2 regions of the Microbispora sp. NBC_01389 genome follow, and region 1 is predicted to be linked to the other one. Evidence: predicted binding sites of a transcription regulator. Region 1 holds the regulator's gene; the other holds the start of a gene.
The links. The regulator HspR, encoded in region 1, represses chaperone genes until heat shock. The targets are predictions, from matches to a motif close to ANTTGAGTCNNNNNGACTCAANT.

Region 1 (3,405 bases):
GCGGCCCTTGAGCCCGCGCAGGATCGCGATCGTGTCCTCGACGGTCGGCTCGCCGACGTAGACCTGCTGGAAGCGCCGCTCCAGCGCGGGGTCCTTCTCGATACGCTCGCGGTACTCGTCGAGCGTGGTGGCGCCGATCATCCGCAGCTCACCGCGGGCCAGCATGGGCTTGAGCATGTTGCCCGCGTCCATCGCGCCCTCGGCCGCGCCCGCGCCGACCATCGTGTGCAGTTCGTCGATGAACGTCACGATCTGGCCGTTGCTCTCCTTGATCTCGGTGAGCACGGCCTTGAGGCGCTCCTCGAACTCGCCGCGGTACTTCGCGCCCGCGACCATGGCGCCGAGATCGAGCGCCACGAGACGCTTGTTGCGCAGGCTCTCGGGCACGTCGCCCGCGACGATCCGCTGGGCGAGGCCCTCCACCACGGCGGTCTTGCCGACGCCGGGCTCGCCGATCAGCACGGGGTTGTTCTTGGTGCGGCGCGACAGCACCTGGACGACCCGGCGGATCTCGCTGTCGCGGCCGATGACCGGGTCGAGCTTGCCCGCCCGCGCCGCCTCGGTGAGGTCGACGCCGTACTTCTCCAGCGCCTGGTAGGTGTCCTCCGGCGTCTCGCTGGTCACCCGCGCGTGCCCGCGGACCTTCTCGAACGCCTCCAGCAGCGCGTCGGGGGTGGCGCCCACGCCCCTGAGCAGGTCGGCGACCTGCCCCCCGTCGGTCGCCAGCCCGACCAGCAGGTGCTCGGTCGAGACGTACTCGTCTTCGAGCTGCTTGGCCCGCTGCGCCGCCGTGTTGATCACGGTCAGCAGCTGGCGTGAGCTGGACGGCGCGCTCACGGTGGAGCCCTGCGCCTTGGGCAGCCGGCCGAGCAGCTCCTCGGCCTGGGCGCGCAGCCTCGCCGGGTCCGCGCCGACGGCCCGCAGCAGCGACGCGGCGATGCCGCCGTTCTGCGCAAGCAAAGTGGTCAGGAGGTGGGCGGGCGCGACCTCGGGGTTGCCGTCGGCCGCGGCGCGGCGCACGGCCGCGGACAGGGCCTCCTGGCTCTTCTGGGTGAACTTGTAGTCCATATGTCGATGCCTCGATTCCCCGTTAAGGCAGATGGCAGGTTGCAGGCAGGTGGCAGTTCAGGCGGGTGGCAGTTCAGGCGGGCGGCAGTTCAGGCGGGCGGCAGTTCGTAGCGGACCAGTGCCCGCACCATGGTGAGCTCACCCCGCAGCCGCGTGACCTCCTCACGCAGGCGCAGATTCTCGGTCTCCAGTTCGAGAATCCGCTTGATGCCGGCGAGGTTGATGCCGTGCTCCTGGGAGAGCCGCTGGACCTCGCGCAGCAGCACGATGTCCCGGGTGGAGTACAGCCGTCCCCGCCCCGCCGTACGGCCGGGGCTGACGAGGCCGAGCCGGTCGTACTGGCGGAGCGTCTGCGGATGCAGCCCGGAGAGCTGGGCGGCCACGGAGATCACATAGACAGGGGTGTCGTCGGAGATGTCGAAAAACCTGGCATCCATCGGCTCACTCGCTTCTGGCCTGCTTGATCAGCTCTTCGCGGAGGTCCGGCCCCTCGGTCGCGTTCCTGAACTCCTCAAGGGCCGCGCGGGCCTTGTCGTCCAGGTTCTGCGGCACCATCACCTGGACGGTGACCAGCAGATCGGCCTTGGTGCCGTCCTTGCGCGGGGCCCCGCGCCCCCGCACCCGGAAGGTCCGCCCGTTCGGCGTCCCCTCGGGGATTCGGAGGGTCACCGGCATGCCCTTCAGCGTCGGCACCTTGATCTCGGCGCCGAGCGCGGCCTCGGGGAAGGTGACGGGGACCGAGACGGTCAGGTTCTCCCCGCTGCGGCCGAACACCGGGTGCGGCTTCACGTGGACCAGCACGTAGAGGTCGCCCGCCGGGCCGCCGTTCTCACCCGGTGCGCCCTTGCCCTTGATCCTGATGCGCTGGCCGTCGCCAACCCCGGCGGGAATGCGGGCCTGGATCGTGCGGGTGCTCTTGCCGCGCCCGCTGCCCTCGCAGACGGGGCAGGGGTCGTCGACCACCAGGCCCCGGCCGCGGCAGTCGCGGCACGGCTCGGAGAAGGCGAAGTTGCCGAGGTTGCGGCTGGCCGCCCCGGTTCCCTCGCAGGTCGGGCAGACCCTCGGCGTGGTGCCGGCCTTCGCCCCCGTGCCGCCGCAGGCCGCACAGGCGGACGAACTGGTGAGCCGGAGCGACACCGTGGTGCCGTCGACCGCCTCGCCGAAGGCGAGCGTGACCTCGGACTCGACGTCCTGGCCGCGCCGTGGCCGGCCGGTCGTGGTGGTCGTGCGCGGGCCGCCGCCCCGGTTGAACAGGCCGCCGAACAGGTCCCCTATCCGTTCGCCCGAACCGGAGCCCCCGAACAGGTCGCCGAGGTCGAAGTTGAAGCTGCCGCCGCCGGGCCGCTGACCCCCCGCGCCGGTGAACCCGCCCACGCCGGACCCGAACAGCGTGCGCGCCTCGTCGTACTCCTTGCGCCGCTTGGCGTCGGAGAGCACGTCGTAGGCCGCGGAGACCTCCTTGAACTTCTCCTCGGTCTGCTTGTTGCCGGGGTTCGCGTCGGGGTGGTACTGCCGGGCGAGCTTGCGGTACGCCTTCTTGATTTCCTCGGCGCTCGCGGTCTTGGGCACACCAAGGACGGCGTAGTAGTCCTTTTCCAAGTAGTCCTTGGTGCTCATCTATCGCTTCCTTCACACGAAAGGGGAGTGACTGAGGTCTCTCCCGATCCTTCCCGATCGGGAGAGACCCCCGGCTGTTCAGTTCTCGTCGGATCCATCGGCGGCGCCGGAGTCGTCCGCCGCGTCGCTCGGCGCCTCCTCCTCGCTCGGCTCGGCGACGGACACCCGGGCCGGGCGCAGGATCCGGTCGTTGATCCGGTAGCCCGGCTGGAGGATCTCGACGCACGTCGGCTCGGTCACCTCCGCCGAGTAGCTGTGCAGCAGGGCCTCGTGCACGGTCGGGTCGAAGGGGTCGCCCTTCGTGCCGTACGCGGTCAGGCCCAGCTTGCCGACGGCCGCCTCCAGCGACTCGCTCACCTTCGCGAAGCCGCCGGTGAGCTCACCGTGGTCGCGGGCGCGCCCGATGTCGTCCAACACCGGCAGCAACTCGGCGAGCACGCTCGCGACGGCCTGCTCCTTGACGGTGATCCGGTCGCGCTCGACCCGCTTGCGGTAGTTGCTGAACTCCGCCTGCAGCCGCTGGAGATCCCCGGTGCGCTCCGCGAGCAGGTCCGCCGCGGACCCCTCGGCCGCCGCGACCTCCGGCTCCTCGGCGACGGAGGCGGACTCCGCCTGCGCCACGCCGTCGTCCGCCGTGGTGGCCTCGCGGGCCCTGCCGGTCTCCGGGTCGATCTTGCGGTTGTCGCGGATCACCGGCTCCTCCTGGGAACCGTTCTCACG
Region 2 (3,405 bases), 3.6 Mb from region 1:
GGCCAGCGACGCCTCGACGTAGAGGACGTCGCCGCCCGCGCCGGTCACCGCGAGGCCCGTGGCCACGCCCGGCACTGCCGTACGCTGACGGGCCTCCGGCAGGGACGACTCGGGCACGTGCCGCGGCCGGCCCAGGTGGGCGACCAGGTCGCCGGGGGCGACCGTCACCGGCAGCTCCGTCTCCCCGAGGGCGACCTTCGCCGTCACCCGGCGCAGGACGCGGGCGATCGACCGCTCCAGCGAGCGGACGCCGGCCTCGCGGGTGTACTCGCCCGCCAGGCGGCGCAGCGCGGCCTCCTCCACCGTCACGTCGGCGGTGGTGAGGCCCGCCTTCTCCAGCTGGCGCGGCAGCAGGTGGTCGCGGGCGATGGCGACCTTCTCGTCCTCGGTGTAGCCGTCCAGCGTGACGAGCTCCATCCGGTCGAGCAGCGGCCCGGGCACCTGCTCCAGGACGTTGGCCGTCGCGAGGAACAGCACGTCGCTGAGGTCGAGCTCGACCTCCAGGTAGTGGTCGCGGAAGGTGTGGTTCTGCGCCGGGTCGAGCACCTCCAGCAGCGCCGCCGTGGGATCGCCCCGGTAGTCCGCGCCGACCTTGTCGATCTCGTCGAGCAGCACGACGGGGTTCATCGAGCCCGCCTCGCGGATCGCCCGGACGATGCGGCCCGGCAGCGCCCCGACGTACGTGCGCCGGTGGCCGCGGATCTCCGCCTCGTCGCGCACTCCGCCCAGGGCGACCCGGACGAACTTCCTGCCCATGGCGCGGGCGACCGACTCGCCGAGGGAGGTCTTGCCGACCCCGGGAGGGCCGGCCAGCGCGAGCACGGCGCCGCTGCGGCGCCCGCCGACCACGCCGAGACCCTGGTCGGCCCGGCGCTTGCGGACCGCGAGGTACTCCACGATGCGGTCCTTCACGTCGTCGAGGCCGGTGTGGTCGGCGTCGAGCACCGCGCGGGCGCCCGCGATGTCGTAGGAGTCGGTCGTGTGGACGTTCCACGGAACGTCCAGCACCGTGTCGAGCCAGGTGCGGATCCAGCCGGTCTCGGGCGACTGGTCGGAGGTCCGCTCCAGCTTGGCGACCTCCTTGAGCGCCGCCTCCCTGACCTTCTCGGGCAGGCCGGCGGCCTCGATGCGGGCCCGGTAGTCCTCCTCCTCGTCGGAGGGGTCGCCGCTCAGCTCACCCAGCTCCTTGCGTACGGCGGCGAGCTGCTGGCGCAGCAGGAACTCGCGCTGCTGCTTCTCCATGCCCTCCTGGACGTCCTTGCGGATGGTCTCCGCGACGTCCATCTCGGCGAGGTGGTCGCGGGCCCACCCGACGAGCTTGTCGAGACGCTCCGCGGGGTCGTCTATCTCCAGCAGCAGCAGCTTCTGCTGGATGGTCAGCCAGGGGGCGTAGCCCGAGCTGTCGGCGAGGACGGCGGGGTCGGTGATCTGGTTGACGGCGTCGACGACCTGCCACGCGCCCCGCTTCTGCAGGATCGTGGTGGTCAGGGCCTTGTACTCCTTGGCCAGCTCTCCGGCTCTCGGCCCGGCGGCAACCGGCTCCAGCACCGTCGCCTCGACCCACAGCGCCGCGCCGGGGCCGGTGGTGCCGGTGCCGACGCGCATGCGGTGCACGCCGCGCACGACGGCCGCGGGCTCGCCGCCCGGCAGCCGTCCGACCTGCTCCACGACGGCGCTCACCCCCACCGGGCCGTAGCGGCCGTCCACCCGGGGCACCAGCAGGACCGTGCTCTCTCCACCGGCCCGGGCGGCGTCGATGGCGGCGCGGACCTCCGAGTCCGACAGGTCGAAGGGAACGACCATGCCGGGCAGGACAACTTCGTCGTCGAGCGGGAGGACGGGAAGGACCTGGGACATCAGCACTCCAATGGGTTGAGTTATGCCGACTCAACTAACAGGAGCCCGCCCCTGTTCCCTGTTCTGCGTCAGTTCGCTGTGAGCGATCGTAATCGTGTAATCCCTGATGCCATGGTGGGGCCGCTCCTTCGGATGGCGCATGATGGCCTGCATGACATCCGGGCATATCCGACTCCGCTCGGCGACGGGCCGCTGGGTGCTGCTCACCACGGTCCTCGGGTCGTCCCTCGCGACCCTCGACGGCACCGTGGTCAACGTGGCCCTCCCCGCCCTCGGCCGCGACCTCGACGCCGGAATGTCCGGCCTCCAGTGGACGGTGAACGGCTACACGCTCACGATGGCCGCGCTGATCCTGCTCGGTGGGTCCCTGGGCGACCGGCTCGGCCGGCGCAAGATCTTCGTCGTCGGAGTGGTGTGGTTCGCCCTGGCCTCCGCCCTCTGCGGGCTCGCGCCGAGCGCCCCCGTGCTCGTGCTCGCCCGCGCGCTCCAGGGCGTCGGGGCGGCCCTGCTGATCCCCGGCAGCCTCGCGATCATCCAGGCGAGCTACGTGCCGGACGACCGGCCCCGCGCCGTCGGCGCCTGGTCGGGTCTGGGCGGCGTGGCCGCCGCCGTCGGGCCGCTGCTCGGCGGGTGGCTGGTCGAGGCGGCCGGCTGGCGGTGGGTGTTCCTGCTCAACCTGCCGCTCGCCGCCGTCGTGGTCGGCGTCGCCGCCCGGCACGTGCCCGAGACCCGGGACGCCGGGCCGCACGGCCGCTTCGACGTGCTCGGGACCGTCCTCGCCGCCCCCGCCCTGGCCGGGCTGACGTACGGCCTGATCCTGGCGGGCGACGGGCTGGTGCCGCTGGCCGCCGGGATCATCCTGTCCGTCTGCTTCGTGGTGGTGGAGATCCGGCGCTCCCCCCGGTCGCTCGTCCCCGTGGGGGTGTTCGCCTCGCGGGAGTTCACCGCGGTCAACGTCGTCACGCTGGTCATGTACGCGGCGATGGGACTGGTGTTCTTCCTGCTGGTCGTCCAGCTGCAGGTGTCGGCCGGGCTGTCTCCCATCGCCGCCGGGTCGGCGATGTTGCCGGTCACGATCCTCATGCTGCTGCTGTCGTCCCGGGCCGGCGAGCTGGCGAGGAGGATCGGCCCGCGCCTCCCCATGACGGGCGGCATCCTGCTGTGCGCGGCCGGGCTGCTGCTCATGAGCCGCATCGGCCCGGGCACCTCCTACCTGACCGACGTGCTGCCCGCGGCGGCCGTGTTCGGGCTCGGGCTGTCCGCCGCCGTCGCCCCGCTCACCGCGACCGTGCTCGCCACCGCGGAGGAGCGGTACGCGGGTATCGCGAGCGGGGTCAACAACGCCCTGGCCAGGACGGGCGGCCTGCTGGCCGTCGCCGCCGTGCCGCCGCTCGTGGGGCTGACGGGCGACGCCTACGAGTCGCCCGCCGCGTTCACCCGGGGATATCACACCTCGATGCTGGTCTGCGCGGTCATGATGGCCGTCGCGGCGGTCATCGCCTTCGCCACGATCAGGACGAACGTCCTCGCCGCGCAGGAGGCTGGGCG

Region 2: lon (endopeptidase La) is a predicted target of HspR. The motif match lies at 1,871-1,893, and genes of this name have one in related genera.

The regions. Positions count from the first base shown of each region.
Region 1 covers NZ_CP109552.1:2,487,234-2,490,638, forward strand. Annotated here, with positions in the region: gene clpB (ATP-dependent chaperone ClpB) at 1-1,068, opposite strand, end outside; gene OG344_RS11165 (heat shock protein transcriptional repressor HspR) at 1,158-1,505, opposite strand; gene dnaJ (molecular chaperone DnaJ) at 1,510-2,685, opposite strand; gene grpE (nucleotide exchange factor GrpE) at 2,764-3,405, opposite strand, start outside.
Region 2 covers NZ_CP109552.1:6,134,256-6,137,660, forward strand. Annotated here, with positions in the region: gene lon (endopeptidase La) at 1-1,857, opposite strand, end outside; gene OG344_RS27090 (MFS transporter) at 2,009-3,405, shown strand, end outside.